One region of the Saccharomonospora glauca K62 genome, then DNA from elsewhere that is predicted to be linked to it. Evidence: predicted binding sites of a transcription regulator. Region 1 holds the regulator's gene; each other region holds the start of a gene.
The links. Region 1 encodes LexA, which represses DNA repair genes until DNA is damaged. Its sites were predicted from a motif close to CGAACACGTGTTCG; they were not measured.
Positions count from the first base shown of each region.

Region 1 (3,271 bases):
CCCTCGGTGGTGAAGACGCGTTGGACGCGCAGACCCTTGCGCGAGCCCGAGCCGCCTCGCTTCTTGCTCGGCTTCGGCGAGGATTCCGCGCCGACCCCCACGGTTTCTGTCATGACTCCCACTCCCGCGTTCGAAATTGGCGGCGACGTGACTCGTCGTCCGCGTTCTCACTCGCTGCGGTCCTGCTGGGCCGACGATTCGGCGATCGCCTCACGCAGGTTCTTGATCTCAGCCTCGAAGTCCTCGATCGACGAGAAGGACCGGTAAACACTCGCGAACCTCAGGTAGGCGACGGCGTCGAGCTCCCGAAGCGGCCCCAGGATGGCCAGCCCCACCTCGTGGCTCGGAATCTCCGCGACCCCGGACGCCCGGATGGAGTCTTCGACCTTCTGGGCGAGCTGCTTCAGGGCGTCGTCGTCGACGGGCCGCCCCTGACAGGCACGCCGCACTCCCCGAATCACCTTGTCCCGGCTGAACTGCTCGGTGACTCCCGATCGCTTGACGACAGCGAGTACCACCGTCTCCGACGTGGTGAACCGGCGACCACAGACCGAGCACGACCGACGCCGTCGTATCGCCTGGCCCTCGTCCACCTCTCGCGAATCGACGACTCGGGAGTCCGCGTGCCGACAGAACGGACACCGCACGGCCGAACACCTCCCGAAACTCCCCTGCACAGCAGGAACGTCACCGACAACGCACACCACGGCGCACCACACGCGAGTGTCGTCCACGTCGCGACCGGAGACCACCGGCAGCGTACGTAGAACCGATCCTACCCCAACTTGTGGACCAATTACAGCGATGTAACTACTAGATGTAGGGGTTGACCATAAGACTCGGCCCGGTCCGACGCAACCGCTACCCCCCGCCTCGGTGGCACGGAATCGGGCTTAGGATGCCGCGGTTTCGAACCCGTGCCACTCCGCACGCGAACGCGGCCCGGAACAGCCTACGGTGTGCCGAAAACGGCCGAACCGGGGCCGGGCTCCACGAAGGCCGGGTCCGTGGCGACGAGGCCGAGCCCCACCACCGCCGCCACCACGACGAGCGCCATCACCACGAGCCACGGCCAGGGGACCCCGCCGCGACCCGGTCCCCCTTCACCGAGATCACCACGCGCGGTTCGCCCCCGCCACAGCCCGGGAGCGGCCGGGGGCCTCGTCGGAGGACGGCACCCCCGGCGAGCGCCGGCACCCGGCGGACGGGCCGGAGCCGACCGAACGGCACCCGAGCGCCCCCTCGCCGCCACCATGCCAACCACCTCCAGCGTGTTCGCCCACTCACGCACGGACACGGGCATTCGAACACGAGTTCTATCGAACGCCCGTGCGAATGTGTACCACCGAGTCATGCGAAAATCGAGCCCCCACGGCGTGTCGCTCGAACAAACGTTTGAAATCCCCGGCGAAGCGGACTAGCGTCACCGACGGACGTGTAAAAAGCCCCGCATCGGCTCGGGCTCACGACTGGGAGGCATATCGCGGTGGCACGCAAGACAACGGGCGACGACGTGAGCGGCGGCGAGGTCTCCGACCTTCCGCGCACGGTCGAGAACCCGGACGAAAGCCTGACACCGCGGCAACGGAAAGTCCTCGAGGTGATCAGGACCTGGGTGGACAAGTACGGATATCCCCCGAGCGTCCGGGAAATCGGAGAAGCGGTCGGGCTCACGTCCACCTCGTCCGTCTCCCATCAATTGAAGGCGCTCCAACGCAAGGGGTACCTGCGTCGCGACGCGAATCGTCCGCGCGCGGTGGGGGTGTTGGCGGTAGATCGCGAACGACCGACCACTCCGGCCACCACGCAGACCGGAAACGCGATGCCCCAGCCCGCGTTCGTGCCCCTGGTGGGCCGCATCGCGGCGGGTGGTCCGGTGCTCGCCGAGGAATCGATCGAGGACGTCTTCCCGCTGCCGAAGGACATCGTCGGTGAGGGAGAGGTCTTCCTGCTCAGCGTCACCGGTGACTCGATGATCGGCGCCGCCATCACCGACGGCGACTGGGTCGTGGTACGGCAACAGCCCACCGCCGAAAACGGCGACATCGTGGCGGCGATGATCGACGGCGAGGCCACCGTGAAAACGTTCAAGCGCAAGGACGACGGGCACGTCTGGTTGCTGCCCCACAATGAGGCGTACGACCCGATTCCCGGTGACGACGCCACGATCCTCGGAAAGGTCGTCGCGGTTCTGCGGAGGCTGTGAGAAGCGGCCTCACAATCACGGCACGAGAACCGTCGTACCACACGCCACGGAAGGCCGAACGACGTTTCACGCGCCGTTTCGGACTTTCTCGGGGAATCGCTCACGCGTCGTTCCGCCGACGGCGGCGACTTCCCCACGCGACGAGTACCGCGGCGGTGATCACCGCGATGACGAGTGCGGGAGCCACGCCGAGACCGGATTCGTGCTCGACCGGTTCCTCGGGTGTCTCGGCCGCATGGCTCGCCGGTTCCTCCGCTTCGTCCGCGTCCGCTTCGCCGGAGGAGCGCGTGTCGACCAGCGAGACGGCATTCGGTACGGCCCGCAACGGCTCACCGCGCCCCTCACTGGCGGACAACAGCGTCCCGTCGGGGGTGAAGGCAATGGCCTCGCCCTGTTTTTCGTCGGGCAGCGGAACGCGCACCGGCTCCCGTGTGAACGCCGCCACGATGTCCCCGTCGGTCACCGGGTAGAGATAGGCGTCCGTGTACGTGCGTAGGGCCACCACACTGCCGTCGGCCGACAGCGCGGCTCCCGTGACGAGTACGGACCCGAGCTCGCCCACCGGGCCACCGGGGGTGTCGGTCGTCCGCAACGACACCGTCCCGACGTGTTCGAGCGGGGTCGGTCCCGGACTCACCAGAGGCTGCGCCGGCCGGTAGACGCGGGCGGTACCCAAGACGTTCTTCGTGATGATGTAGGGCGTCCCCGTGTGGTCCACCACGAGCGCCTCGGCGTCCTGCGGGCCGTCCGGATACGTGAGGCGATACAGCACCGACGTGCCGTCCCGCGACAGCGCGTGCACGGCCGCCGTCTCCCGCCTGCGGCGGTTGTCGCCGGTGTCACCGAGCCACAGCGTCCCGTCGGGCCCGAGCGCGAGGTCCTCCACGTCGTAGGGGTCCGTCGGGGCCGTGATCACATCCCGCACTCGGCAGTCGTCGTCCAGGACGGCGACTTCCAGCCGGGTGCCGCCGTCGTTCACGGCGTACACGTGCTCGGCGTCGGCGGCGAGCCCGGACAGCTCCTCCAACCGAGGATCGTCGATCGAACACACCACCTCGGGCACGG
Region 1 is NZ_CM001484.1:3,254,302-3,257,572, forward strand. It holds gene SACGLDRAFT_RS15170 (vitamin B12-dependent ribonucleotide reductase) at 1-113, opposite strand, end outside; gene nrdR (transcriptional regulator NrdR) at 168-647, opposite strand; gene lexA (transcriptional repressor LexA) at 1,487-2,206, shown strand; gene SACGLDRAFT_RS15185 (NHL repeat-containing protein) at 2,307-3,271, opposite strand, start outside.

Region 2 (3,271 bases), 1.2 Mb from region 1:
AGCTCCTCGTGCGAGGTGAACCCCAGCAGGTTCACTCCGAAACGGAACGGGGCCTGCTCGTTGTCTGCCACACGAGCACAGTAGAGGACCGGAAACGGCCGGGAGGCCACCTTCGCGATCAGCGAACGGTGGCCTCCCGGATCGTCCTCACGCGACTTCAGCCGAGTCGCTGCTTCAGCGTTTCCAGCTCGTCGAGCAGAGCGGACGGGATCCTGTCCCGACCGATCTTGTCGAACCACTCCTCAATGAGCGGGATCTCCTGTCGCCACTCCTCGGGGTCGACCTCCAGCGCGGCCTGGATGTCCTCCAGCGGCTGGTCCAACCCGTCGAGGTCGAGATCGGTGGCCTTCGGCACGAAGCCCACCGGGGTCTCGACGGCCGAGGCCTTGCCCTCGATCCGCTCGATGACCCACTTCAGCACACGCGAGTTCTCGGAGAAGCCCGGCCACAGGAACCGGCGGTCGTCACCGCGACGGAACCAGTTGACGTAGAAGATCTTGGGAAGCTGCGCGTTCTCGGCGTGCTTGTCGATCTCCAGCCAGTGCCGGAAGTAGTCACCGACGTGGTAGCCGAGGAACGGCAGCATGGCCATCGGGTCGCGCCGCACCTCGCCGACCTTGCCCGCCGCCGCGGCCGTCTTCTCCGACGACATCGTGGCACCCAGGAACACGCCGTGCTGCCAGTCGCGGGCCTCGTTCACCAGCGGCACCGTAGTCGCACGACGACCACCGAACAGGATCGCCGAGATCGGCACGCCCTTCGGGTCGTTCCACTCCGGAGCGAGGATCGGGCACTGCGACATCGGCGTGCAGTAGCGCGAGTTCGGGTGCGCGGCGGGCTCACCGGCCTCGCCGTCGGCGGGCGTCCAGTCCTTGCCCTTCCACGAGGTCAGGTGCTCGGGCTTGGAGGACATCCCCTCCCACCACACGTCGCCGTCGTCGGTCAGGGCCACGTTGGTGAACACCGTGTTGCCCTGCTCGATGGTCTTCATGGCGTTCGGGTTGGTGTGGTTGTCGGTCCCCGGAGCGACGCCGAAGAACCCGAACTCGGGGTTGATGGCGTAGAGCCTGCCGTCCTCGCCGAACCGCATCCACGCGATGTCGTCACCGAGCGTCTCGGCACGCCAGCCGGGGATGGTGGGTTGGAGCATCGCCAGGTTGGTCTTGCCGCAGGCGCTGGGGAACGCCGCCGCGATGTAGTACGCCTTGTTCTCCGGGGAGATCAGCTTGAGGATCAGCATGTGCTCGGCCAGCCAGCCCTCGTCGCGGGCCATCACCGAGGCGATGCGCAGCGAGTAGCACTTCTTGCCGAGCAGCGAGTTGCCGCCGTAGCCGGAGCCGTAGCTCCAGATCGTGCGGGTTTCGGGGAAGTGGCTGATGTACTTCGTCTCGTTGCAGGGCCAGGGCACGTCCTTCTCGCCCGGCTCCAACGGCTTGCCCACCGAGTGCAACGCGGGCACGAACTCACGCTCGGTGCCGTCGGGGGCGATGAACTTGTCCAGCGCTGCCTTGCCCATCCGCGTCATGATCCGCATCGAGGCCACCACGTAGGCGAAGTCGGTGATCTCGATGCCGAGCTTCGGATCGTCGGCGTCGAGCGGACCCATGCAGAACGGGATGACGTACATCGTGCGACCACGCATGCAGCCCCGGTAGAGCTCGGTCATGGTCGCCTTCATCTCGTTCGGGTCCACCCAGTTGTTGGTGGGCCCGGCGTCGGCCTCACGTTCGGAGCAGATGAACGTCCGCTCCTCGACGCGCGCGACGTCGCTGGGGTCGGAAGCCGCCCAGTACGAGTTGGGCTTGGCCTTCAACGGCACGAAGGTTCCGGCCTTGACGAGCTCGGCGTTGATGCGCTCGGCCTCTTCGTCGGAGCCGTCCACCCACACGACCCGATCGGGCGTGGTGAGTTCGGCGACCTCCCGCACCCAGGAGAGCACGCCGCTGTGTGTCGTTGGTGCCTTCTCAAGACCGGGGATGGCTACTGCAGTCATCTCTACTCCTGTCTTCGACGACAAAAGCCCACACTCCGAACGCAGCTCGCGCGTCCGGATGCGGGCTCCGTTGCCGGCGACCGAATTGGCTCAAAGCGCACCGACGAGCGGTGTGCTGGCATTGGGATGCCCCGAGAGTAGCGGTCTGACACGGAAGAACAGTGCTCCGGAAGAGTCGGTTCTCTCACAGGAACGATAAGGTGATCGATTCAGTTTCCGCTGAATCGCGCAAGTGTGAAAGATGTTCCGGAAGCTCGGTAAAACGGAAAAAGGCTCGACGCGTATCGCGTCGAGCCTTCCGGAATCTCCTTATTCGCCGCTTTTGGAGTGGAATCAGTTCTGGCTGATCCACTGCCCCGTGGTCGCGTCGATGCGAGCCACGCCCTCCAACGGCTGGGAGACGGCCCACTCGCTGTCGGTGCTCGTCGCACCGGTCGGGCTGGCGCTGTCGACTTCGACCCACTCTCCGTCCCCGGAGTGCTCGTAGGTCACCGCGTTGCCCTGACTGTCGATCTCCGTCGCGACGTCGGCCTCGCCGTCGCCGTCCACGTCGGTGAACGCCAGCGTGGTGCCGTCGTCGGTGGTGACCACTGCGGTGTCGTTCACGCCGTCGTGGTCGGTGTCCACCGTGGCGGGCCCCACCTCCAGATCCTCATCGCCCAGATCCGCCGTGATCACGCCGCCCATGCCGGTCTGTGTCTCGGCACTGTCGTCCCCGACGGAGACGCCTCCCGAGATGTCGACCCACTCGCCGGTCGACTCGTCGTACTCGGCGGCGGCCACGACGTCCCCTTGCGCGTCCACCGCGAGGTACCCGTCGGCGTCGCCGTCGCCGTCTTCGTCGATGAACGCCTGCGCCGAGCCGTCCTCGTGCTCGATGACGGCGGTGTCGGCGACACCGTCCCCGTCGATGTCTAAGTTGATCTCCGCCGAGTACTCCTCGCCCCCAACGGTGATCAGCAGGTCGTCGGACGTCTCCTCGGGGCCCGCGGCCCCGGCCCCAGTACCATCGTCAGCCCACACTGGCGTTACTCCCCCTCCGGTCAGGGCACGGCTTTCTCGCTGTTCGCTTGTTAAGACTCACCGTAGGCACATTCGGTTCCCGAACCAAGGGCGTGGCGTTTCCGTGGCAGCTCCCTGCCCCGCTCAGCTCTGCCGCGGTCGATCACGCAACGCCCTGATACGGCGGAGGAAACCCTCGGCCTGCTGGATGCCCTCCCGGACCTCCTTGGCCCGGCGCGACACCTGGGCCAGCTTCCGCGCCCGCTCCTTCTCGTC
Region 2 is NZ_CM001484.1:4,457,774-4,461,044, forward strand. It holds gene SACGLDRAFT_RS20910 (LLM class F420-dependent oxidoreductase) at 1-71, opposite strand, end outside; gene SACGLDRAFT_RS20915 (phosphoenolpyruvate carboxykinase (GTP)) at 158-1,993, opposite strand; gene SACGLDRAFT_RS20920 (DUF6802 family protein) at 2,327-3,016, opposite strand; gene SACGLDRAFT_RS20925 (dynamin family protein) at 3,140-3,271, opposite strand, start outside.
Region 2: SACGLDRAFT_RS20915 (phosphoenolpyruvate carboxykinase (GTP)) is a predicted target of LexA. The motif match lies at 2,187-2,200, and genes of this name have one in related genera.

Region 3 (3,271 bases), 1.6 Mb from region 1:
GGATCGTGGCCGTCCGGCGGGGAAGGGTGCCAGCCACCGCGTTCATCCGAGCTGACCGGCCGTCCGCGGAGCGACGCTTCCGTCCGTTCGCACCGTGTCCGAGGTCGCGTAGACGCGAAAGAGAGTTGGAGGAGAGATGAGCGGCCACTCGAAGTGGGCCACCACCAAGCACAAGAAGGCCGCCCTCGACGCCAAGCGTGGCAAGCTGTTCGCGAAACTCATCAAGAACATCGAGGTCGCCGCGCGCACCGGCGGGGGTGATCCCGAAGGCAACCCCACCCTGTACGACGCCATCCAGAAGGCGAAGAAGAACTCCGTCCCGCAGGACAACATCGAGCGGGCGCGCAAGCGCGGCGCCGGTGAGGAAGCCGGTGGCGCGGACTGGCAGACCATCACGTACGAGGGCTACGCCCCCGGCGGCGTCGCGGTGCTCATCGAGTGCCTCACCGACAACAAGAACCGGGCGGCCTCCGAGGTGCGCACCGCCCTGAGCCGCAACGGCGGCTCGCTCGCCGACCCCGGTTCGGTGGCGTACCTGTTCAACCGCAAGGGCGTCGTCGTCATGCCGAAGAACGACCTGTCCGAGGACGACGTGCTCATGGCCGTGCTCGACGCGGGCGCGGAGGAGGTCAACGACCTCGGCGAGAACTACGAGATCATCTCCGAACCCGGCGACCTGGTGGCCGTGCGGACCGCGTTGCAGGAGGCGGGATACGACTACGAGTCGGCCGACATGAACTTCCTGCCGTCGGTCCAGGTGCCGCTGGACGCCGAGACCGCGCGCAAGGTGTTCCGGCTGATCGACGCGTTGGAGGACTGCGACGACGTGCAGAACGTCTACTCCAACTTCGACGTCAGCGACGAGATCCTCGCCGAGGTCGGCTGAGCCGAGGACTTCGGGACGGCACGGCGCGCCTGTACCGGATGCGTCCGGTGATACGGCACAATGTCGGCCGTGACTGTGGAGACCACCTTCGACAACGGCCACGAACTCGATTCCGATCAGCAGCTGCGGGAATGGATCGTCGAGCAGGCCGAACAACGCGGTAACGCGGTGGTCTCGGTCCCTCCCGACGATCGGGGAGCGGGATACGCGTTCACGGTGTGCGCCTGGGCCATGCACGGCATCCCGGAGGCGGTCGTCGTGGGGCTGCCGCAGGAGATGTCCACGGTGCTGCTGGACGCCTATGTGGACCGTGCGGCCACCGGCGAGCGATTCGAGTTCGGCGGGCTCTACGACGACTTCTTCGAAGGCGTGCCCGTGACGTTCGAGAAGGTGGCGCCGGCACACTATCCGGAGTTCTTCGGCAGCGCGTTCCTCGTCTACCCCGAGGGCGATTTCCCCGCCGTGCAGATCATCGTGCCGACGACGGACGGCTTCTGGCCGTGGAGCGAGGACTCCCCCGAGGGCTTCGCCCAGTGGCAGCCCGTGCTGACGGCCAGCGGCCGGCCCGAGAGCTGGACGCCCGGCGTCGACGGCCCCTGACCGGCCCGCGCATCCGCCCTCCGTGCTCTCGCCCCCGCGTACGCTGGTTCGCAGTCGTCCGCGTGTCCGCACGCACCTCGCCGGGACAGCGTGTTCCACGCGGTGTGGTGACGCGACGCGGTAGCCTTCGACTCGAACTGGTGTTCGTGGAAAGGACTGGCCTCGTGCGCGTGCTGGGTGTGGACCCCGGACTGACCCGGTGCGGGCTCGGGGTCGTCGACGGTGGTGCCGGGCGGTCCGTGTCGTGCGTGGCCGTGGGTGTGGTGCGCACGCCCGTCGACGCCGAGCTTCCGTCGCGGCTGTTGCAGGTCAGCGAGGCGGTGGACGACTGGCTCGACACCCACCGGCCGGACGTGGTCGCCGTCGAACGTGTCTTCAGTCAGCACAACGTCCGCACCGTGATGGGAACGGCGCAGGTCAGCGGTGTGGTGGCGGTGTGTGCCGCGCGTCGTGGCCTTCCGGTGTCCTTTCACACGCCCAGCGAGGTGAAAGCCGCCGTCACCGGTTCCGGCCGTGCCGACAAGGCACAGGTGACCGCGATGGTGACCCGCGTGCTGCGCCTGCGGAAGGCTCCCAGCCCGGCCGACGCCGCCGACGCGCTCGCGCTCGCGATCTGTCACCTGTGGAGGGAACCGATACGGGCACGGCTCGCGGAGGCCGAGGCGAAGGCGGCCGAACTGGCCCGTGTCCACAGGGCTCGGCTGGCCGAGGCGGCGAAGCGGCGTGAGAACAGGACAGGGACGGGATTGACATGATCTCCTCGGTACGCGGTGAGGTGCTGTCGGTGGGGCTCGATCACGCGGTGATCGAGGTCGGCGGTGTCGGACTCGCCGTCCAGGCGACTCCGGGCACGCTCGCGACGTTGCGCAGGGGCGGCCAGGCCCACCTCTACACGACGTTGGTGGTGCGAGAGGACGCGCTGACGCTGTTCGGATTCGCCGACGCGGACTCGCGGGAATTGTTCGGGCTGCTGCAGACGGTGTCGGGGATCGGCCCTCGACTCGCGCTCGCGGCCCTGGCCGTGCTGGAGCCGGAGAAGCTGCGGCGTGCCCTGACGGAGGGCAACATCACGGTGCTCACCCAGGTACCCGGCATCGGTCGTAAGGGAGCCGAGCGGCTGATCATCGAGCTGCGCGACAAGGTGGCGGCGCTCGCGCCGGCCGACGCCGAGGGCGTGCGTGCCGAGGCCGTGAGCAGCGCGGTGCGGGCCGACGTGATCGACGCGCTGGTGGGTCTGGGCTTCTCGGCGAAACAGGCCGAACAGGCCGTGGAGCAGGTGGCGGGCGACGTGCCCGACGACACGTCGCGGATGCTGCGGGCGGCCCTCGCCGTGCTCGGCAAGAAGAAGTGAGGCGACGGACGTGCACGACGACATGATCGAACCGTCCGGAGAGGTGAGGCGGGCTCCCGGCGAGACACCGCTGTCCGCGACGGCCCAGACGGGCGAGCGGGAAGTGGAGACGGCACTACGGCCGCGCCGGTTGGCGGAGTTCGTGGGCCAGCCGCGGGTCCGGGAACAGCTCGAACTCGTCCTGGAGAGCGCGCGCAAGCGCGGGGTGGCGCCGGACCACGTGCTGCTGTCGGGGCCGCCCGGTCTCGGGAAGACGAGCCTCGCCATGATCATCGCTTCCGAGCTCAACGCCGCCATCCGCATCACCTCCGGCCCCGCGCTGGAGAAGGCGGGCGATCTCGCGGCGATCCTGTCCAACCTGGCCGAGGGGGACGTGCTCTTCATCGACGAGATCCACCGCATCGCCCGGCCCGCGGAGGAGATGCTGTACCTCG
Region 3 is NZ_CM001484.1:1,700,369-1,703,639, forward strand. It holds gene SACGLDRAFT_RS08215 (YebC/PmpR family DNA-binding transcriptional regulator) at 137-886, shown strand; gene SACGLDRAFT_RS08220 (DUF4262 domain-containing protein) at 947-1,486, shown strand; gene ruvC (crossover junction endodeoxyribonuclease RuvC) at 1,651-2,241, shown strand; gene ruvA (Holliday junction branch migration protein RuvA) at 2,238-2,837, shown strand; gene ruvB (Holliday junction branch migration DNA helicase RuvB) at 2,860-3,271, shown strand, end outside.
Region 3: ruvC (crossover junction endodeoxyribonuclease RuvC) is a predicted target of LexA. The motif match lies at 1,620-1,633, and genes of this name have one in related genera.